Regions from separate parts of the Rhizobium sp. 2YAF20 genome, predicted to be linked through region 2. Evidence: riboswitches for the same ligand, from Rfam matches in the RefSeq annotation. Region 2 holds a riboswitch; each other region holds the start of a gene.
What was found. Region 2 has a riboswitch for cobalamin ahead of AB4Z52_RS16180 (aromatic ring-hydroxylating oxygenase subunit alpha). Riboswitches for the same ligand answer to the same signal wherever they lie in the genome.

Region 1 (7,498 bases), on a different contig from region 2:
ATCAGCCCTGAGACGAAATTCGAAACGATGTTCTGCAGGCCGAAACCGATGCCGACGGAGAGCGCGCTGGCGACCAGCGCAAAGCTCGACAGATCGATGCCCGCTGCCGAGATTGCGATGACGGCGGCAATCGTGACGCCGAGATAGCCGATGCCTGTCTTGACCGAGTTGCGTACGCCGGCGTCCACCTGGCTGCGGGCCATAATGTTGTTGTCGAGCCAACGCTGGAACCAGCGCGTCCCGAGGGTGCCGCCGGCAAAAAGCAGGATGCCGACCGCAATGCCGACCAGCGATATCCGGATATTCCCAAGCCGGATTTCGGTGAACAGCTGATAGGCGAAGAGCTCGAGGTCCTGAATGTGAAAGCCCCAGGACATCAAGATAAGCGGAATACCGGTAAACAGCGCGACGACGTAAATGCCAAGCCCGGCGACAAGTGCCGCCTGATCCAGCGCGACTTCGCCAAGATTGAAGCGTTGTTGCAGAAAGCGCCCGACAGACGTCTCGGGAAACGTCTCCTGGCTCGAGACGGCCTTGCCGAGCAATATGCCGAGATACATCGTTACGAGAACCGCGCTGGTTACGATCAGCTGCGAGGCAATGAAGCGGGATAGCCCGACATAGCCGATCATCGCCGTGAAAATCAGCCCCGCGCCCATCACACGAAGAATGATGGCCATGCCGTGCGGCCAGTGCCGGCCAGGCGCTTCCGGATCGCCATTCTTTGCCAGCATCGGCTTGCCAAATGACACCGCGATGAGGATCAGCCCGACGATCAGCGCAGCCAGGAAGCTCTTGGCAACCGTGACGACGACGGGGGCGCCCATCACTTCGCTGATGCGATTGAAGACGAAATCGAGGCCGTTGACGATTGCCATCGCCAGCAGGCACCACCTGAGCGATCTGGCTCCCCTGTTGGAAAGCTTCACCAGGCGCCATTGTGGCTCCGACGGCGCAAAGACTGCATTGGTCACCCGGCCGACGAAATAGACGAGGCCCGCAAAACCGAACAGCGCTGACAACACCGGCGCGATATCGGGCCTCAGCACATTGAAGGTCGACAGCAGGAAATAGGTGATGACAAGCAGTGCGGCGACGGCGAGCGTATCGATCAAGGTCGACCAGAAGGCGATGGAGAGACGACTGATATAGGGTGGCGCCTCGATGGTATCGTCACGCTTGAAATAGCGGCCGAACAGCCGATTGGCGCCCGACAGCAATATCAGCGCCGAGACAAGCGACAAGAATACCGCGGTGAAGAGCGGTATCCGCTTGAATTTCCAAACGAACGTTCCCCAACTCGCCAGCGCGTCGCGAAAAGAGACCGCTTCGCCGACCAGTGACGTGCCGGCATCGCCGAAGGTCGATCCGGTAAGCTCGGTGCGCCGCAACAGCGTCTCCGCAAAGAGCTGCCGCCGCATCGCGGTAACGTCGGTGGCAAAACGGCTTGCGGCGGTTGCGACGCTGTCGGCATCGCCGGTCATCACGCTAATCTGCGAGCGTTCGGTGTTCAGGCGTTCGCGTTCCTGCGCCACGAGCGGCACTTCCGGCGGCTGCCCCTCTTTCGGCGGCGCCCCGATCTGGGTCAGGCGGCTATTGATTTCGTCGAAGCGCGGCTTCAGGCTTGCGGAAATCCCGGCAATGGCGCGATTGAGCTCGTCGGCCTTGCCGGAAAGCACCACCAGTGCCTCGTCGTCGTTGCCGCTCTGCTTGGCGCCGTCTTGCAGCGACGCCAGCTGCTTGCGCGCCTTTTCCAGATCCGCGGCGGCGCGATCCAGCACGCCGTTGGCAAGTTGCGCCGGCTGTTGCGGTTGCGCTGCAGGCTGCTGGTTCTGCACGGGCTGCGCCTGTTGCGTCTGTGCCGGTTGCTGCGCGTCTTGCGCAAATATTGTCTTTGCCGCGGAGAGATCAAAAATCCCGACAGCCAGCAGCAGCAAAATCAGACGGCGAACAAATGTCTTTGGCAGGGGCAAGCAAGGTTCCTCGTCGCAATGTCATCGGCAATATCGGCGGCGCTACGACAAACTGGTTTCGCCGGGTGGCAGAATAGAGCTCTTGCCTTGTAGGCAGAGAAAGGCGGCAGAATGGCGGCTGCCGTGGCTGGCATCGCTAGAAACCTGCGCCCGGCTGCGCGAGATAGTCGCGCTCCGCCTCGGTCGACACCCTGCCAAGCAACGCATTGCGATGCGGAAAACGTCCATAGGTCGCAATTGTCGCCCGATGGCGGATGGCGAAATCGATGTACTCCTCGTCCCCGAGCGCCTGAAAGAACTCCACCGCCTTCTCCTGCTCAATCAGGCTTTCGGCGTGCTCGAACGGCAGATAGAAGAAGCAACGCCGCTCCCGCGCGACCGCCTGGTCGGCCCCGGTGTTGAGCGCAAGCTTCGCCTCCTGGAGCGCAAGGCCGTCGGTCGCAAAGGCCAGCGCCGTCCCGCGATAGATATTGCGCGGAAATTGATCGAGGACGATGATCGTTGCAAGCTGGTTTTCCGGCGTCGCCCGCCATGTACCAAGGACACCCCCGGCAAGTGTCAGATGCGTGTCGCGGAACCGGCGGCGCATTTCCTCGTCGAGCGCGGCGGAGACCTTGAACCAATCCGCGCGCGCGCATCTCTCGAACCAAAAATCCAGCACCTCCTCCGGCGTGCAGATAGAGCGGCTTCCAGTCATCATTGTCTCCAGAGCGATACGGCTGCTGTACCGAGCGATACCGCCGTCAACATCTAGGCTGTCGGACAAGGAAGACAACGGCCAAACGCACGTCGTCAGTTTTTCCTGAGGATCAGGATGAAGGCAATGCCGCCGGCAAGTCCCGTGACGATGCCGATCGGCATGTCCTGCGGCGTCATGATCTTCCGCGCCACGATGTCCGCCCAGATCAACGTCAATGTGCCAACGGCAGCACTCAAGGGGATCACACGCACATTGTCGCCGCCGGCAAGCAGCCGCACGAAATGCGGGACCATCAGCCCGATGAAGCCGATCGCGCCGGAGAAAGCGACCATCACACCGGTCACGAGCGCGGTCACGACAAACAGCAGCAGCCGGAAACGGGTCACCGCAATGCCGAGCGTCGCCGCCGTCTCGTCACCCATCGCCAGCGCATTGAGTTCCCGCGCCTTCAACATCAAGATGGAAAGGCAACCCGCCAGTACGACGGCGGGATAAATGAGATGCGACCACTGCGCCAGACCGAGCCCGCCGAGCATCCAGAAGACCACGGTGTTCGTCGCACGCGGATCGCCGAGAAAGATCAGCAGATTGCCAAGTGCTGTAAAGACGAAGGCGACCGCGACGCCAGCAAGCACCATCCGGTCGGCCGAGTGCGATCGGGTGAGATGCGCGACCAAGGCCACGACGCCGGTTGCAGACAGCGCACCGGCGAAAGAAAACAGCGGCACGGTAAGCAGCCCAAGGATCAACCCGGTGTGCACAAGCGCCAGGATCGCACCGAATGCGGCACCTGAGGAAACGCCGAGAAGATGCGGATCCGCCAGCGGATTGCGCGTCAACGCCTGCAAGGTTGCGCCGCTGATTGCAAGCCCCGCGCCGACAAGCGCTGCGAGGATAGCGCGGGGAAAGCGCACGTCCCAGACGATGCTCTCCTGTCCGCTCGACCAGACGACGTCGAATGTGTCAGGCCGAACTTTATTGGCGACGATCGACCATACTGTGGCGAACGGGATCGGCGCAGCGCCTACCGAAACACCTGCTGTCAGCGACAGAACCAGGAGAATGAAAAGAACGGTGATGACGAGCAACGGGCCGGCGCGCATACGGATTTCCATGAGATGAGTTAAGCGCCAGGCCGAACCCGGCCCGGCACTTGGCTGATGTCTCGAGCATCACATTGCGTCGGAATGAAACGCCTTGGCGAGCGTCGCGATTGCATCAATGTTGCGCGGTCCAGGCGTCGCCTCGACATAGGGCAGCACGACGAAGCGATCGTTCTTGACCGCGTCAAGACCCTTGAAGGCCGGATTGCCCTTGAGGAAGGCAATCTTCTGCGCGGCGGTCACCTCGCCGTAGTCGACGATCAAGATCACCTCAGGATTCCTCTCGATGACCGGCTCCCAGGACACTTCGGTCCAGCTCTTCTCGACGTTGTCCATGATATTGACGCCGCCGGCAGCCTCGATCATCGCCGTCGGAATACCATAACGGCCACAGGTGAACGGCTTTTCCTCGCCGGAGTCATAGACGAACACCCGCACCGGTCGATCGGCATGACCAATCTTCGCGGCGATCTCGACAAGCTGCTTGCGATAGCTTGCGACCAGAGCCTCGGCTCTGTCCGAGACGTGGAATATCTTCCCGAGGTTCAAAAGGTCGACGAACATGTCGTCCATGGTCGGCTTGCTCTTGCCCATGACGAAGATGCAGGATTCGGTGAGCTCGTAGACCTTGATGCCGAATGGCGCGAGCGTTTCCGGCGTCACCTCGCCGCCGACCTTCATGCCGTAGTTCCAGCCGGCGAAATAGAAGTCGGCATCGGCATTCAGCAACACCTCCTTGGTCGGATATTTCGGCGAAAGCTCCGGCAATTCCTCGACGGCCTTGCGCAGCTTCTCATCAAGCGTCTTCCAGCCGGAAACGCCGGTATAGCCGACCATCCTGTCGGTCAACTTCAATGCCAGCATCATTTCGATGAGATTGACGTCATTGGCGATTGCCCGCTGCGGCACCTTGTCGAAGGTGACATCATGGTTGCAGCTTCGCACGGTCACTTGCTCCGCCCCGGCAGCGCTTGCAAGCATTGTTGAGACAAGGAAGAGGCCGGCCAATAGGCCGTAGCGAATACGCATGGTGAAACTCCTGTCAGATGAGGGAAAAAGTGAAACGGCTGGGCTCAGCATCGACGACGCGATGCGCGCAGGCTGTGACGTCAAAGGCAGCCGAAATGCGCTGGGCGGTCAGTGCCTCCTGAGGCGAGCCATGGCCGGCAATGCGCCCTGATTGGATGATGGCGACCTTGGTGGCAAAGTCCGCTGCGAGATTGATGTCATGCAAGGTCATGACGATCGTTGGGCCAAGACCCTTCAACAATGCGAGAATCTCGAGCTGATGCCGGATGTCGAGATGGTTGGTCGGCTCGTCGAGGATGATGATCTCGGGCTCCTGTACGACCGCGCGGGCGATCAGCACCCGCTGCTTCTCACCACCGGACAGGCAGGAGAATTGCCGGCGCGAAAGATGCCGGAGCTCGAGCTCATCCAGCGCCATTGCTGTCAAGTCGTGGTCGCGCTCGCTCCAACGCGACAATCCCTTTCGATGCGGGATGCGGCCCATCATCACCACGTCCCGGACGCTGAAGGGGAAATCCGCAGGCGTCTCCTGGAGTACGACGGCGATACGCTTTGCGACTTCCCGCGGCGAGATCGACCAGAGATCGATCCCATCGAGGCGTACCGAGCCGCGAGCCGGCCGCACTGCACGATAAAGGCAACGAAGTAGCGTCGATTTCCCGGCGCCGTTCGGGCCGATGATCGCCAGCCGCTCACCAGCCGCAACAGTAAGGCTCATATTCGCGATGATGTGTTGCCCGGGCCTTGGACCCCAGCTCAGCCCGTCGACATCGAGTCGCGCCTGCTTGGAGGCGGACCGACCCGCCTGGTTGTTCGCATTGCCCATGGACCGCCTCCCGGAGATCTCGCCGGAGGCAAAGTCACGATAAGGCATTCGGGCGCATCTGCACCCTCTCCCGACCACGCATTTTCCACTCGGAACACCCCGTCCGTTACGTTGACACCATCGATGGCAGGTCTCCTGGCTCGCGGGTCACAGTCCGTTCGCGCCTTCCCGGCCTATAAAAAGCCAGTGGCATATCGCGAACGCACTCTCCGCTTACAGTTGCGGGGGCAGCCACGGTTTTGGCCCCTGATGGGTAATCCTCACCGTGTTCCCTTTTCAGCCGCCCTCCGGATAATCCCGGCGGCAGCACCATCACCCTCACTCGTCTCACGGAATTGCCAGACGGGCAACTGCGATCCCGACGATTTGTCAGTTGTCCCCGTCTGCCCGCATGAAAGGTCCGCACATCGACCCGCCTCGCCAGATCTGATATGTTATATCATAACGATTGGCAATAAGAAATCATCCGGATTACGCAATGAGGAAACTGTCAATCGATGGGAAAGATGAAGACGGCGCGCGTGCCTAGATGATCCGGATCATAGACGATCTCTGCTTTGAGACTGGAAGCCATTGCCCCCAACAATTTGGAGCCGAGGCCCGTTCCCTTCGGCGCAGCAGCGGGATCGAAACCGCCGCCGTCGTCTTCGACATGGACACGCAGGTCATCGACGCCGCTCCTTCTGACCACGACGCGGACTTCACCGGCCTCTCCTTCCTGATAGGCATATTTGAAGGCGTTGGTAACGAGCTCGCTGACAATGAGGCCGAGTGTGATCACCTTGTCGGTCGAAAGGCTCACCCGTTCACAGGCGAGCGCCACGCCATGCGGCCGCTTGTCGTTGCGCATCGAGGCCTCGAGCTCCTGCAGCAAGTTATCGAGATATTCATCGAGCCGGACCGTGCCGACCTCATGGCTGGTATAGAGCCGCCGATGGACGCTGGCGATCGCGTTGATCCGCATCTGTGTTTCCTGCAGTGCGTCGATCGTCCCCTGGTCTTCAGTCACCGATGCCTGCATCCGAATCAATGCTCCAACCAGCCCCAGGCTGTTGGCGATACGGTGATTGACTTCCGCAAGCAGCAGCTCCGCGCGATCCCGCTCCTGGCGAATGACTTCCTGCGTGCGCATCATGTCGCGGCGGAAACGCACACGTTCGAGCCCCTGCTGGAGCGCTGCCGACAGAAGATCGAAGTAATCGTCGGAGACATCCTTGACGACGTAGTCATCTGCACCAGCCCTCAGCGCCGCGACCGCGACGCTGGTGTCGCCAGAACCGATGCCATAGATCACCGGCGGATGATCCGGCATCGAAACAATGCAGGGAAGAATATCAAGACCGGTCTCGTCTTTGAGAAAGTGATCCAGCAAGATCGCATCGATATCGCCCTCGGCTAGCCTTGCAAAACCGGAAGCGCCATCGAGCGCCAGATGAATTCGATAACCGCGCTGTTCCATATTCCGGCGCGTAAGCGCGCCAAGCGCCTCATCATCGTCGATGTAAAGGATATCGATGGTGGTGTCAGCGTTGGCCTCCGGCTCAATCATTCCGCCTCCAGTATCTTCATGACGACGACGAACTACCCAGTTCGTCCCACATTACTACCGCTTATCTCTAATGCTGCACATACGCTATGCCGCGACCCGCGAACACCAATACGCCCTACACGCGAGGGACGCATCGCTGTTCGCGGATCGCGTCAACACATCGAGGAATTCGATCGGATTCAGACCGCCTGGCAGCGTGGGTAGAAGCGCGCCGATATACCCTCGGACGCCGCATAGGCCTGGGTGACGATCTCGGGCACCAGATCAATGTCCGGCAGGCTGCCGAGGCCAAGCGGACCAACGGCAAAGAGCCCGTCC
Region 2 (7,498 bases):
GGTCCGGAATAGAATTACGCACCATCGACGCCACTAAAGCTGGCGGATGATGTCGCGGAGTTGTTCGTTGCGGGCGCCGAGCAGGAGGACGTTGCGGATTGCCACCTGCGGGTCGTGGGTCTGGAACAACACGCCGTTGCCGCGAACGTTGCGGTTGATCGTCAGCTTCTTGTCCTTGGCCTCTGCATCTGCGGTGACGGCGACGGCGAAATACATCCGTGATGCCCTGCCGTCGATCTCCTCGAAGAAGCTGTCATTTTCGCCGATCTTCGCAAAGAAGTTGGCGATGTAGAATGCCCAGCTGACGGTTTCGTATTTGGCGAATTGCGTTCGCGCCGCGGTGACGTGGCAATAGCCGAGATGCGGGCTTTCGGCAAGCGTTCGGTGGAAGATCAGCTTTGGAAATTTGATCGAGCGGTGGAAGCTGCTCAGCCGGTCGTGGGTCTTCTCGCCGGCTGCCTGGAGCTTGCGCGCCGTCTTGTCGGCAACCTCGTCATAGGAGAGGTAGCGGCGCTCCTCGGCGAGCCAATTGGCGGTGCTGTTGCGGATGATCCGCCCGGTGCGCAGAAACTCGGTATGGACCGCCGTCGGCCGCGGCGACTCGACGACCTTGCCCGGCCTTGCGTCGTAATATCTAAGCTTTGCCATGCGTCGCGCCCTTGGGCTTGGTGATCGTTGGGGCAAGAATATGAGATCATGCTTAAGCCCCTCTTAAGGCGTCCGGTCAAACCGAGGGGACGCGAAACCACCAAGTTGGCTCGACTATGTCGCAAACGAGATTGGCGATGTGCCAGGTCGTGCTGCGGCACGGTAAAATGGCCACCTCACACGGCTTTATGTCTGCCTTAAATCACTGATGAATATTGACAATGAGCAACGCCCGCAGGTTTATTGCAGTTGCGAGATAGGCTGTCGTCAATTTCGAATTGGATGTCGCATTGTAGCCAAACAGCGATCATCTCAGGTGGTTATATGGGGGTGATCTCGAGGTGCCGCCTGCTAGGGGGTGGAGAATTGGGAAGCCGGTCGAATTCCGGCGCTGCCCCCGCAACGGTGGTGGAGTTGAAGCATGGCAATAAGACCACTGGGTCGCAAGCCTGGGAAGGTGCCGTGCGGTCCTTCGGGACGGCTCCAGAGCCCGGAAACCAGCCATTGGGAACGTGATTTGACCTGAACTGGTCGCGGCGGGCGACCGGAGGCAGCTGGCGATCGGCATTCGGCCGAGGCTCAGCCGTTTCCTCCGGCTCCCAGGACAAACGAATTCGCATGAGGATATGCAGATGGATATTCGCAACAACGTTCTCCGGCAGTTGAAGAACCGCCGCCAGGGTTTCAGCCTGGAACAACCATTTTATATCGATCAGGATTATTTCAAGCTCGATATGGAGATGATCTATTACCGTGATTGGCTGTTCATCGGCCATGATTGCGAAGTGCCGCGCGCCGGCAATTATTTCACCGTCCAGGTAGGCGACTACCCCGTCGTCATCGTCCGCGGCCGCGACAACGTCATCCGCGCCTTCCACAATAGCTGTCGCCATCGCGGCTCCCGCGTCTGCACCTCCGAGCGCGGCTCGTCGGCAAAGCTTGTCTGCCCCTATCACCAGTGGACCTACGAGCTCGACGGCTCGCTGCTCTTTGCCCGGCAGATGGCCGAGGATTTTGACAAGACGCAGTTCAATCTGAAGCCGGTCCATTGTGAAAGCGTCGGCGGCTACATCTTCATTTGCCTGGCCAAGACAGCTCCCGATTTTGCCCCCGTTCGCGACATGATCGCGCCCTATATGCTGCCGCACCGCATGAGCGAGGCGAAGGTCGCCTTCCAGAGCACGATCATCGAGAAGGGCAACTGGAAACTGGTCTGGGAAAACAACCGCGAATGTTACCATTGCGCGGCCAACCACCCCGAGCTTTGCCGGACCTTCTCGGAAGCCCCAACCGTCAGCGGCGTGCAGGGTGCCATGAGCGATCCCGTCATCCAGGAGCACTGGCAGCGTTGCGAGGCGGCCGGCCTGCCGAGCACGTTCCAGCTCTCGACCGATGGCCAGTATCGCGCCGCCCGCATGCCCTTGATCGAGGGCGCCGAAAGCTACACCATGTCGGGAAAGAATGCGGTGAAGCGGCCGCTGTCGGATGACGTGACCGTCAATGGAATCGGCACTATGCTGCTTTTCCACTACCCCACGACCTGGAACCATCTTCTCGGCGACCATGCGATCTCGTTTCGCGTGCTGCCGCTCAACGCGGAGGAAACCGCGGTCACGACCAAGTGGCTGGTCCACAAGGATGCGATCGAAGGCGTCGACTACAATCTCGAGGAACTGACCCACGTCTGGACCGAAACCAATGATCAAGACCGCCGCATCGTCGAGGAAAATGCCTTCGGCATTCATTCCCCAGCCTATGAGCCCGGCCCCTATTCGGAGCTCCACGAAGGCGGCGTCATGCAGTTCGTCGAATGGTACTCAAACTTCATGGTCAACCGGCTGCAGGGCGAGCAGTCCAAGCTCTCGGCGGTGGCATGAACATGAACATGACGGTCTCGCAGCGACACCAGCACCTCGATCAGATGCAGCCCTGGAGCGACAGGCAGCATCTGCTTGAATGCCTGTCGGTGACGCCGGAGTCGCCCGACGTGATGACCTTCACGTTCCGCTCCGATAGAGAGAACTGGTTCCGCTACCTGCCGGGCCAGTTCGTCACCCTGGAGCTTCCGGTCGACCCCGAGCCAGTCATGCGCACCTATACGCTGTCCTCGACGCCATCGCGGCCCTTCTCGGTCGCGGTGACGGTCAAGGCGCAGAAGGACAGCATCGGCACGCGCTGGATGTTTGAGAACCTCAAGCCCGGCATGCGGATCCGCGCCTTCGGCCCGCTTGGCGATTTCACCCACGTCCGTCATCCCGGAGAGAAGTACCTGTTCATCTCGGCAGGCTCCGGCATCACGCCGATGATGTCGATGACCCGTTATATGAGCGATATCGCGCCGCTTGCCGACATTACCTTCGTCAACTGTTCGCGTGGCCCTTCGGAGATCGTCTTCCGATCCGAGCTCGAATATCTCGCCCGCTTCATGCCCAATCTGAACCTCGGCTTCATCGTTGAGCAGTGCGGCCGCACGGAGCTGTGGTCAGGCCTCAAGGGGCGCATCGACAAGGCGAAGATCGCGCTGCTCGCCCCTGATTTCCTTGACCGCACAGTGTTTTGCTGCGGCCCTGACGTGTTCATGGATTTCGTTCGCTCGACGCTCGAGGCCAGCGGCTTCGACATGGCTCGATATCACCAGGAAAGCTTCCGGCCAGCCTCGGCCGAACTGGTCCCCGAGCCTTCGCCGAATGAGGATGGAGAGGTCGCAACCTCGATCCGGTTCACCATGGCCGGCAAGGACGTTGCCTGTTCGCCCGGACAGACGATCCTTCAGGCTGCCCGAGGCTCCGCCGTGCGGATCGGCGCCGCCTGCGAATCCGGCCTCTGCGGTACCTGCAAGGTCATGAAATTGTCGGGGGAGGTCGAGATGAACCACAATGGCGGCATCCTCGACGACGAGATCGACGAAGGTTACATCCTCGCCTGTTGCTCCCGCCCGAAGACGGACGTCGAGATCGAGGCTTGACGGCATAACCCGCAGCGGCCGCCCTCGGATTAGAAATCCTGGTAGTTCAACGCGGTAACCTCCGCCTTCGGCGGCGTCGGGGGGAGTGCCTGAGGTGCTGACGCGATCAACGACGGGGCTTCCAGGCGCGGCGGCAACAGGTCGCCCTGGGGCCAGATTTTCGCAAGTTGCGCCTTGGTCACGGGCGCGAGGTTCACGTCGATATCCGTCAGCGTCCCTTGGACGCGGTAAGGGCAGCGGCGGAGCGAACAGTTGTCGGCGGAGGAAAACTGCCACATCGCAAAGCTTGACCAGTTGCCCATCGGGAAGATGCCGTCGACGTCGGGTTTGTACCGCGCATACCAGAGCGGCAGCCGCGACAGCACGGGATAGGCACTGCTGTGATCGCCGATGAATTTAGCGACATTGTTGTTGGCGTAGAGGATCGGATAGCGCCCCGTCCTCTCCTTGATGTGGCCGACAAAGATCTGTGCGTCGTCGAGCGACATGAATTGCGTGGAATCCATGCCGTCGATGTCGAGGACCATTAGCTCGTCGGCTTGCGGGTCGGCATAGTCGAGGAAGTGGTTTGCCTGGTCGATCGGATTTCCTGGCCGGCCGAGATGATAGGCACCCCATAACAGGCCGTTTGCCTTGGCGACCATCCGACGGGTGCGGAAAAGCTCGCGGCTGACGGCATATTTGCGCCACATCGTCTTGCAGTGGGCGACACTGTCGCCGGCATGGTCGCCTGTGCAGGTGAAGCTCTCCGGAAGGCCGTCGGAGGCCTTGGAGATGAAGGCGGCAATACGCTTGTCCTTGACGAGCAGATCCCAGTCGATCGTGTTGAGCTCGTAGGCATCGACGATCAGGGCATATTCGGGATCGTTCCATGGTTCCCGTTCGCCGGCCGAAGCCTCGGAGGCCTGTCCGACGAAGGCCAGAACAGCCAGGAAAGTACAAATCAGCGTGAGAGCAAACCGATATCCCTTCATGGGACGATAGTAAGCATCTATGGTTAATCTCACGTTAAGCTTGCGCGTGCCGTGAATTGATGGTCAGTTTTGGGCGCCGGACCGTAACGGAACCTTTGTTGAACGCAGAGCGTTATTTCTGTGAAGAAAAATGCCCCAGTCTATGGAGACGGAAATGTTCAAGTTGAGTACCAGAGTTGCAACTCTCGCCATTTCAGCGGCAGTTGCCTTGACGAGTTTCAGCCCATCCTTTGCGATGCAGATGCCTGCTGTGCCGCTCGCAGCCCAGTCTCCAGCGGCTCCTGCCGATGTGCAGCAGGTTCAGTGGCGCCACGGATATTATGGCGGTGGCCCCTATTATCGGCGCGGCTATTACGGAGGAGGATACTACAACGGCTATCGAGGATATGGTGGCTATCGCTATGGCTACCGCCGCTACAATGACGGTTATTGGTATCCCTTGGCAGCCTTCGGTGCCGGCGCGCTCATCGGCGGCGCGATCGCCAGCCAGCCGCGCTATTATGCAGCGCCGTCCAATGGCATCAATCCGCAGCACTACGAGTGGTGTGCCAGCCGATATCGCTCCTATCGCGCCTTCGACAATAGTTTCCAGCCCAACCGCGGCCCGCGCCAGCAGTGCCTGTCGCCCTATTATTGAGGCTTGAACGAGTTGGAATGAGTCGCCGCCCGGTTACCTCCCGGGCGGTTTCATTTTTGACTAGACGATATCCGCACGCTTCAGCAGCCACCAGGCGACAAGGATCGATGCGACGATGATCGCGACTGCATAGCCTGTGCCGTTGGAACCTGCCGAAAAGGGCAGGCTCGAGGTGTTCATGCCGAAAAAGCCGGTGACCAAAGTTGGCGGCAGGACGAGCGCCGTCATGATCGACAGGATGTAGAGGTGGCGATTGATTTCGGAGGAGAGCTTGGAATCGATCTCTTCATGCAGCAGGCGCGCCCTGTCCTGCAGTTCATAGACATCGTGAGAAACCGTCTCCAGCCGGCCCATCAGTCTCCCTGCCATCTCATCGAAGCCGAGCGGCATCTCCTCGTCATCGGAGGCCGACGCCCGTCGCATCAGCGACAGCACGGTGCGAAGATGCCGGTGGACGCCAACGATGGTGCGGCGCACGGGCGCCAGCCGCCGCCGTTCGTCGCGTGGCGCATTGTCGTAGACATAGTCCTCGATAAGGTTGAGCTCCTCCGTCATCTCGATGACGAGTGAGATCAACGTCCGCTGGAACTCGATGACCAGCGCCTCGAAAACATCGAGCGGACGAAGCAGTTTCGCGGCATTCTTCTCCATCGCCATACGCGCACGCTCGACGCTTCGAAGCGGCTGCAGCCGGCTGGTGACGATGAAGCGGTCGGTGATCGCGAAATGCAGCCAGCCGAGATCGTGGGTGTCCTGATCGAATTCGCGTTGAAAATCGACCAGAGTGCCATAGACCATCTGCTCGTCGACGGTAACGGTTGCATGCGTGTCATGCGTGGTGAGCGCCGTACGTGCATCCTCGTTCAGGCCGTTGAGTTCCTCGAGAAACGTGCCGACGCGGGCATCCACCAGATTGAGGTGCAGCCAGAGGAAGCCATCCCCGGACAATAGCGCCGAGCGATCCGTATTCTCCGGCAGGCGCTGCGGCGTCGCTGACCCGGGACGGAAGCGATAGGCCCATACGAAGCCTGGGATGGTCGGGTTGGATATCTGGTGCATGATCCCATCGCGCATCGTAAAGGTCTTGCCTTAGTCATTGTTGATGACAGTTTTGTTGCATGGGCTTTCCAATCTTCACTGCAGCGTCGAAAGGTTGCATCATGCGGCAGTCCACCGTAGGCAAAGGCTCCCAGAATTGACGTTTACGTCAAAATCAATTAGCCACTACCGGATCGAGGAGGACGGTCCGGTGAGGCGGGCCGGACGAATGCTGCAGGAGGCGGAGGCATGTACAAGGCGCCGGTGGAAGAGATCCTGTTCACGCTGAGCCACATTGCCGGCATGAGCCGAGCGATTGCGGACGGGCTGATGGGTGACCTTGACGGGGATATGGTCGAGGCGATCCTCTCGGAAGCCGGCCGCTTTGCCGCCAACGAAGTCGCTCCACTCGCCGAGATCGGCGATCGTCAGGGCGCGCGCCTGGTCGATGGCGTGGTGCAACTGCCGGATGGCTGGCCCGGCCTGTATCGCGACTGGATCGCCGGTGGCTGGAATGGCTTGACTGCAAGCGAGGATTTCGGCGGCCAGGGCCTGCCGCACATGCTGAACGTCGCCGCGCTCGAAATGTGGAATTCCGGCTCGATGGCGTTCGCGCTTGCCCCGACGCTGACCATGGGTGCCGTCGAGGCGCTCTACGTGCACGGCAGCGACGATCTCAAGCGCCGATATCTCGCCCGGATGATATCAGGCGAATGGACCGGCACGATGAACCTGACGGAGCCGCATGCGGGCTCCGATGTCGGCGCCCTGAAATCACGCGCCGAGCGCCGCGACGACGGCAGCTACCGCATCTTCGGCCAGAAGATCTTCATCACCTGGGGGGAGCATAATGCCAGCGACAACATCATCCATCTCGTCCTCGCTCGCCTGCCGGATGCACCGGCCGGCACGCGCGGCATATCGCTGTTTCTTGTGCCGAAATTCCTCGTCGGCCCGGACGGCGCGCTCGGGGACCGCAACGACCTCTTCTGCCATTCGCTGGAGCACAAGCTCGGCATCCACGGCTCGCCCACCTGCACGATGATCTACGGCGACGGGCGGTTCGGCGCGGAGAAAGGGGCCGTTGGCTGGCTGGTCGGCGAGGAAAACAGGGGCCTCGCCTGCATGTTCACGATGATGAACAATGCGCGCCTGGCGGTCGGGATGCAGGGTGTTGCCATCTGTGAGGCCGCGACCCAGAAGGCTATCGAATATGCCTGGCAGCGCACGCAGGGC
Region 3 (7,498 bases), on a different contig from region 2:
TCGCATATCCCTGAGCACGAGGAAGCCGACTATCGCGCCTGCCTGCTCGGCTTCCGCGACTACGTCAACAAGAACGGCTTCAAGACGGTTGTCCTTGGCCTTTCCGGCGGCATTGATTCGGCTATTTGCGCCGCAATTGCGGTGGACGCGCTCGGCGAGGAGCGGGTGCGCACCGTGATGCTACCCTATCGCTACACCTCGGAGGATTCGTTCACGGATGCCGCCGATTGCGCCAGGGCGCTCGGCTGCCGCTACGACATTGTATCGATCGAGGCGCCGGTCGAAGGCTTCTCTTCGGCGCTGGCCGGCCTGTTCGAGGGGACGGACAGCGGCATTACCGAAGAGAACCTGCAAAGCCGCGCTCGCGGAACGATCCTGATGGCAATTTCCAACAAGTTCGGCTCGATGGTGGTGACGACAGGCAACAAGTCCGAAATGTCGGTCGGTTACGCTACGCTTTACGGCGATATGAACGGCGGCTTCAACCCGATCAAGGACCTCTACAAGATGCAGGTCTATGCGCTGGCGCGCTGGCGCAATGCGCATGTGCCGCCGGATGCGCTTGGGCCGTCGGGTGAGGTGATCCCGGTCAACATCATCGACAAGGCGCCTTCGGCGGAGCTTCGGCCCAACCAGACGGACCAGGACTCGCTGCCGCCTTATCCCGTACTCGACGACATCCTCGAATGCCTGGTGGAGAACGAGATGGCGGTCCACGACATCGTTGCCCGCGGCCATGACGTTGCGACCGTGCATCGCATCGAACATCTGCTCTATCTTGCCGAATACAAGCGCCGGCAGTCAGCACCTGGGGTCAGGATTACCAGGAAAAACTTTGGCCGAGACCGGCGCTATCCGATCACCAACCGGTTCCGCGACAGGTAGGCAACCGACATTTTCCAATTTGGAGTATCCATGCGAAGTTCCGTCGAGATCTACAACATCCGCACGGGCGAGACCGGTGTCGTCTGGCAAACCGACCAGCTGGTGGAGGCGCCGAATTTTGCTCCTGACGGCAGCTATCTGCTGGTGAACGGCGATGGCCTGCTTTACCGCGTGCCGATTGATGACAGCGACGACTTCGACGAGGTGGAGGAGATCGATACCGGCTATGCCGTCCGATGCAACAACGACCACGGGATTTCGCCTGATGGTTCGTTGCTTGCGATCTCCGACAAAACGCTGCTGGGAAAATCCTGCATCTACCTGCTGCCGGCAGAGGGCGGGTCGCCGCGACAGGTGACGACCAAGCTGCCGTCCTATTGGCATGGCTGGTCGCCGGACGGTAAGAGCCTTGCCTATTGCGGCATTCGCGACGAGGTTTTCGACATCTACACGATCCCGGTCGGTGGCGGCGAGGAGCGGCGGCTGACCCATGGCGAGGGCCGCAATGACGGCCCCGATTATTCGGCAGATGGGGAGTGGATCTATTTCAATTCCAGCCGCTCCGGTCTCATGCAGATATGGCGCATTCGGCCCGACGGTACCGATGTCCAACAGATCACCGACGACAATTACGGCAACTGGTTTCCGCATCCGTCGCCGAGTGGCGAAAAGGTTCTGTTCCTCTCCTACGACGCAGATGTGTTCGATCATCCGCGCGATTTGAATGTCAGGCTGCGGCTGATGGACATGGATGGCGGAAATCTCGTGACGCTGTTGGAGCTTTTCGGCGGGCAGGGAACGATCAATGTTCCGTGCTGGTCGCCGGATGGCGAAGAGTTCGCCTTTGTCAGGTACGAGCCGGCAGCCTGAGACAATGCGGTGCGATCCACTTGCTTTCGGCAGGTGGATCGCGCATAGCTTTGTCGTCAGGTGCCCGCGAAAGCGGGAGAATCGGGAAGCCGGCGAAATTCCGGCACGTGCCCAACGCTGTGAGGCGGATGATCGTCGCGGGGAGGGGATAGCATTCTCTTCCAATAACTTGCCACTGGTCGTTAAACCGGGAAGGCAGCGGCGATCAGACGAAGCCAAGTCAGAAGACCGGCCTGATACGATAGACTGATCCGCGCGGACGGCGGCAAAGTCGGCATTGTTGGGGATAGACGATGCGACCCGATCCGAAGGACGTTTTCGTCCATGCGACAGCCTTTTCGACTGCGGAGCGCCAGGCGGTCTACCGCGCCATAGAGACGCGGCGCGACGTGCGCGACCAGTTCCTGCCCGACCCTTTGCCCGATGATCTGGTCGGCCGGTTGCTTGGCGCTGCCCATAGCGCACCCTCCGTCGGGTTCATGCAGCCATGGAATTTCGTTCTGGTGCGCGATACCGGTGTTCGCGAAGCCGCCTGGCGCGCTTTCAGCCGCGCCAATGATGAGGCAGCCTTGATGTTCGATGCAGAGCGGCGCGATACATATCGCTCTCTGAAGCTCGAGGGTATCCGCAAGGCGCCGCTCAGCATCTGCGTCACCTGCGATCCAGACCGTGCCGGCAGCGTGGTGCTTGGGCGAACGCACAATCCGCGGATGGATGCTTTTTCGACGGTCTGCGCCGTGCAGAATCTCTGGCTTGCGGCACGAGCAGAAGGCGTCGGCGTCGGCTGGGTCAGCATCTTTCACGATGCCGATATTCGCGCGCTGCTGGGCATTCCCGAGAGGATCGAGATCATCGCCTGGCTCTGTCTCGGCTTTGTCGATGAATTGTACCGCGAGCCGGAGCTTGCGGTGAAAGGTTGGCGACAGAGATTGCCACTCGACGAACTGGTGTTCCATGATCGCTGGCAACAGCCGGACCCGGAACGCTGATCCATATCTGCGCCGTCACCGTACCGACGAAACAGCCCATTTATGCAACTGCCGCCGAGGCTTCCCTGTCGGATTCGGATGCAATCCCGGTAGCGATCCGGCTATCGGCAAGCTCTATAATGCCACCACACGGCTTAACGAGGACATCCCTGCCGCATCAGCCGCTGCACTGGCTGCCGCTGACGCGCCAGCGTCGCCTCCGTCCGATGGGGCGATCTTGTTCAATCTTTAGAGCTGCGCGCGGGACACGCGACCGTTTCGCCTGTCCCCGTCAGTCACTAGCTTTCGCGCCATTGGCGTTGCCTATTGCGCCGGTTGGGCACCGGGGATTACCGGATGTTTAAGGTCGATCTTGCCCTCATCGCCCGACAGGAATTGCGGGCCGACCTGGCGGACCTTGCTTGCCGGGTCGTAGGGTCTGTCTTCGGGCTGCTTTGCTGGTTCGCTCTTGGCTGTCGATTGCGGGGCTGGGGCGGGTGGCAGAGGCTTGATAGTCTGGATGGTGGTTATCGAACCATTCGGGATGTTTGTGATCGAGTTTTCGGGTTGAGCCCCGATGGCGGCGTTTGCCGGCTGGCGGGGCTGCTCGCCTATCGCGTTCTCGCGCTTGATCTCATCGTAATAGGCCGACATGTTGCAGCTACATGAGGACTTTTCGCCGGGCGCCCGCTTTTTGTAAGCGAAGGCGTAGGGCATGGTGCTATAGGGCGCCCCGGTTGATGCCGAGACCATCTGGGTCGTTTCCTGGCTCTGCAGGTAGTGAAAGAAGAGTTCCGTCTGGACACCCGGGCACATCTTGGCGCAGCTGTCTGCGTCGCGCTGGAAATCGGCGGCGGTTGCATCCGATGTCATCGGAAAGAAGCCGCCATCGCAGGTCCGCACGCAGACGGTCCGGACGCTGGCGCCGTAGCCACCTGCAGGCGTGCCATAGGCATTTCGCGGCAAGCCGCGCGCGGCGATCGGCGGACGGGGAGAGGCCCGATCCATCGGCGGAAAGAATGAGTCGGTCCGCATTGCCTGCTGGTCCGGGGTCGCCGGTTCGTCCGTCCGATCGCTGATCGTCGTATCGAAGCCCATCGACGATGGTTGGTCGCAGCCATTGTCGCGCAACTCCGTCTCAAGCTCGCCGCGCAGAGCCTTATCAGATCCGCCGCCCTGGCCGGCGCGCTGATCCATCAGATAGCGCATCTGCTCCTGCATGCGATCGATCGCGCTTCCAAGCTGGTCGCAGGCAGCGGCATCGTTGGCGCTGGCAATCGATGCGCCGTCGGAGGCACAGCCGCGATCTCGCAGGTCGTTGACGGCCTTGCTAATGTCCTGGCTCAACTGGGCAATGGCGTTCGAGCCGGCTCGCGCCCGGTGGGTCGTGCCAATGGTCTCGCTGACGTCGGCAAGCCGCCCGCGCAGGTCGTCACAGATTGGATTCATCTGCGCTGAGACCGGCGCTGCCGCCGTGAGCGACGCCAGAAATATGAAGGAAACGTTCCGGCTGCGCATTACAGTCCCGTCCTCGATCAGGGCGCCTGGCAAAGGGATTGCCCATGGGTTGGCATGGCCAGCCCGCCTGCCTTTGATATACAACATTCTCTCTTAATAAGATGCTGAAAGACCTAGAGCCTGTCGTCAGTTAGGCTTGTTTGTGCTCAAGACTGCCGTTCTGCGTGTATGATTTGGCGTCATCAATCGTCAAAAGAGTCTACCCACGGTCCTCCATATGTGATTCCTCGAGTGTCGGCCTGATATGGAGCTGACCGATGCGTCGATATGGATTGCGAGATGATCAATGGGAGCGGATCAAGGATTTCCTTCCCGGTCGAGAGGGTCATGTTGGTGGAACGGCGTCGGACAACCGGCTTTTTGTCGAAGCGGTTCTGTATCGCTATCGTGCGGGGATTCCCTGGCGCGATCTTCCCGAGCGGTTTGGTGATTGGAAAGTGACCCACAAGCGACTGCGCCGGTGGTGCGAAAGCGGTGTTTTCGAACGTATCTTTAAGGCGTTATCCGAAGACCGGGACAATGAGTACATGATGCTCGATTCCACCATCATTCGTGCCCATCAGCACAGTGCCGGGGCGCTAAAAAAAACGGCGCGGATCAGGCCATCGGCAGATCCAGAGGGGGCCTGACCACCAAAATTCACCTGATTGTCGACGCTTTGGGCAATCCCGTCGCCGCGACGCTCACGCCCGGTCAGCAATCCGATCTCAGCCAGGCAGCGCCATTGCTGGAAGAGCTCAAGCCCAGCGCGTTCCTGGCCGACAAAGCTTATGATGCAAATGAATTGATCGAGACCCTCGAAAATCGAGGGATCATGCCGGTTATCCCATCCAAGGCGAACCGGCTTGTCCAACGCAAAACAGATTTCGCTCTCTATCGGGAGCGAAATCTCGTCGAGCGATTGTTCTGCAAACTCAAAGGATTCCGGGCAATCGCGACACGCTACGATAAGTTGGCGAATACCTTTCTCGCCGCAATCCAACTCGTCTGCATCGTATTTTGGCTTAACTGACGACAGGCTCTAGCGCCAGCCGCGGGATTTTCGAGAACGGCCGAGATCAGGCGGCGCGCGCGAGCGCCATGGTTGTCGGTACTTCCAGGACGGGGCCGTCGATCTCGGCTACGGTCTTCATGCGTGACAACAGATCCTCGTTGACCTCCCAGGAAACGGCGACCGCATGGACAGAGCCGATCTTCTTCGGCTCGCCGATGCGCTTGCCCGGGCAACCCATGCGGCGGAACATCCGCTCGAGGAAGACGTCGGTAACAGTGACGATGTGCGAAAGGCCGGAGGTGAGCCCGAGCTCGCCGACGCCGCACATTAATTCGGCGGCGGCGACCGTCACCTGGTTCGATGCGCGGTCCTGGGAGATTTCCGGATCGATGCAGAAACGGCTGGATTCCCAGATGGCGGCGCTGCGGATTTGCGGGCTGCGGCCAAGGAGGATCGGGAAAGTATTGTCCAACATGTTGGGCCCGAGCGTCGGCAACAGCCGCAACGCGCCGCGCAGCTTGCCCGTTTCATTGGAATAGGACAGGACGTAGACCGGGTTTGAAAGGTCGTATTGGTCGATCTCCCATTCACCGTCGACCAGAACTTCCCATTTTAAGAGATCGTGAAATACACGCTTGCGCAGCCGGAACATTTCGTCCATAGCGCCGAGATGATGGTGGCGGGTCGTGCCGCTGAAGAGCTTGATCATATCTGTCTCCGTTCGTTGGTTTCGACGGAAGACTGGCAAATGCGCTAAGGTCGCTGTACTGGCACAAGCGACAGTGGGCGCGTCGATGGATTGAGGCTAAAAGGAACGGCTGCTCAGAAATGCGGGATCAGCCCGCGCCAGACGGCTTCTGCAACCGCCTGGGTGTTAGAGGCGACATTCAGCTTCTCGCGGGCGTTGCTCATGAAGAAGCGAACGGTCCGTTCGCTGATGCCGAGAATGACGGCAATTTCCCAGTAGGTCTTACCGGCTGCCGCCCAACACAGCACCTCGCGCTCTCGTGGCGTAATCAGTCGGAGTTCGCCATCGCTGACGGTTTGGAGCTGTTCGGCGTCGATCATAGCGGCATGGAACAGGGCGGCCAACGCCTGGATGTCGCGGCCATAACTTCTCGTGAAAAGCGGCATTTCGTCTGCGGACAGTGCGATGCAGATCACGAGGGCGGCGGCACGCGAGGCGCGCGAAAGTAGCGGGTAGGAAATCCCTTCCTTCGGAATGCCGAGCGTGGCCAAACGACCAAACAGCGCCTCTGCCACCGGCACCTGCTGACGCAAGGTGGCATGGTCCACCGGCCGGACCGAGGAAGCGACGAATTTCAGCGGAGGCAGCAGGACGTTCAGGCCGACGTTGCAGAGCGCCTCTCCCTGCTCGCGGGAGAGCGTGTGGTGCAGCCGGTGCAGATGAACGGATCGCGAATAGGGGATGATGTCGACGTAAACGAGATGGACAATTCCGTATGTGGCCCGCATACGATCGAAAAAATCCGCCGGCTTGACCGGTCTCATCTGCTCCAGCCAATCGAACAGTTCGAAGTATCCCGGGCGCATTGTTTCACTCAAACCGTGAGGATTGACGAGTCAAAGAGTGCTTACTCAGGGTTGAATTGTCCAGTGGATTTAAAGGGGTGGGCATGATTTGTGCATGTCCAACCCAGAGGGTGTCGCATCGACACCCTCTGGCGAGCAAATGATCGATCAAGCCGGCTGCGAGGCTTCGACGACCGCGAGCGCTGCCATGTTCACGACACCGCGCGAGGTGACCGACGGCGACAGGATGTGCGCGGGCATCGCCGTTCCGAGCAGCATCGGTCCGACATGCAAACCGTCGGTCATGGTCTTTACGACTCCGAGCGTGATGTTGGCGGCGTCGAGATTGGGGAAGACCAGAAGGTTTGCCTCGTCGGAAAGCGTGCTGTCAGGCATGACACGACGGCGCAAGCTTTCGGAGATGGCGCTGTCACCGTGCATTTCGCCGTCGACTTCGAGCTCTGGTGCGGCTTCGCGGATAAGATGCAGCGCGTTGCGCATTTTCGTGGCACTTTCGGATTCGCGAGAACCGAAATTCGAGTGCGAAACGAGCGCTACGCGTGGCGTAATGCCGAAGCGGCGGATTTCCTCAGCGGCGAGGATCGCCGATTCAGCGATCTCCTCGGCCGTCGGGTTGAAGGTGACATAGGTGTCCGTGTAGAAAGTGGCGCCGCGCTGGGAGATCAACAGGCTGAGCGCTGAGAAGTCGCGGACATCCTTGCGCTTGCCG

Region 1: linked by a shared signal. The riboswitch ahead of AB4Z52_RS04070 (ABC transporter ATP-binding protein) and the one ahead of AB4Z52_RS16180 (aromatic ring-hydroxylating oxygenase subunit alpha) in region 2 are both predicted to bind cobalamin.
Region 3: linked by a shared signal. The riboswitch ahead of bluB (5,6-dimethylbenzimidazole synthase) and the one ahead of AB4Z52_RS16180 (aromatic ring-hydroxylating oxygenase subunit alpha) in region 2 are both predicted to bind cobalamin.

The regions. Positions count from the first base shown of each region.
Region 1 covers NZ_JBFRFF010000001.1:846,897-854,394, reverse strand. The annotation lists gene AB4Z52_RS04090 (mechanosensitive ion channel family protein) at 1-1,973, opposite strand, end outside; gene AB4Z52_RS04085 (DUF924 family protein) at 2,110-2,670, opposite strand; gene AB4Z52_RS04080 (FecCD family ABC transporter permease) at 2,766-3,776, opposite strand; gene AB4Z52_RS04075 (ABC transporter substrate-binding protein) at 3,846-4,805, opposite strand; gene AB4Z52_RS04070 (ABC transporter ATP-binding protein) at 4,819-5,631, opposite strand; cobalamin riboswitch at 5,740-5,960, opposite strand; gene AB4Z52_RS04065 (sensor histidine kinase) at 6,122-7,180, opposite strand; gene AB4Z52_RS04060 (FAD/NAD(P)-binding protein) at 7,360-7,498, opposite strand, start outside.
Region 2 covers NZ_JBFRFF010000012.1:35,616-43,113, reverse strand. The annotation lists gene AB4Z52_RS16185 (DUF6656 family protein) at 34-648, opposite strand; cobalamin riboswitch at 971-1,169, shown strand; gene AB4Z52_RS16180 (aromatic ring-hydroxylating oxygenase subunit alpha) at 1,281-2,525, shown strand; gene AB4Z52_RS16175 (2Fe-2S iron-sulfur cluster-binding protein) at 2,528-3,613, shown strand; gene AB4Z52_RS16170 (glycoside hydrolase family 25 protein) at 3,643-4,587, opposite strand; gene AB4Z52_RS16165 (BA14K family protein) at 4,742-5,224, shown strand; gene AB4Z52_RS16160 (transporter) at 5,285-6,283, opposite strand; gene AB4Z52_RS16155 (acyl-CoA dehydrogenase) at 6,512-7,498, shown strand, end outside.
Region 3 covers NZ_JBFRFF010000003.1:165,343-172,840, reverse strand. The annotation lists gene AB4Z52_RS06845 (NAD+ synthase) at 1-885, shown strand, start outside; gene AB4Z52_RS06840 (TolB family protein) at 916-1,755, shown strand; cobalamin riboswitch at 1,799-2,006, shown strand; gene bluB (5,6-dimethylbenzimidazole synthase) at 2,049-2,744, shown strand; gene AB4Z52_RS06830 (DUF2865 domain-containing protein) at 3,048-4,328, opposite strand; one part of gene AB4Z52_RS06825 (IS5 family transposase) at 4,499-4,820, shown strand; one part of gene AB4Z52_RS06825 (IS5 family transposase) at 4,820-5,253, shown strand; gene AB4Z52_RS06820 (acyl-homoserine-lactone synthase) at 5,300-5,944, opposite strand; gene AB4Z52_RS06815 (helix-turn-helix transcriptional regulator) at 6,058-6,789, opposite strand; gene AB4Z52_RS06810 (NADP-dependent malic enzyme) at 6,937-7,498, opposite strand, start outside.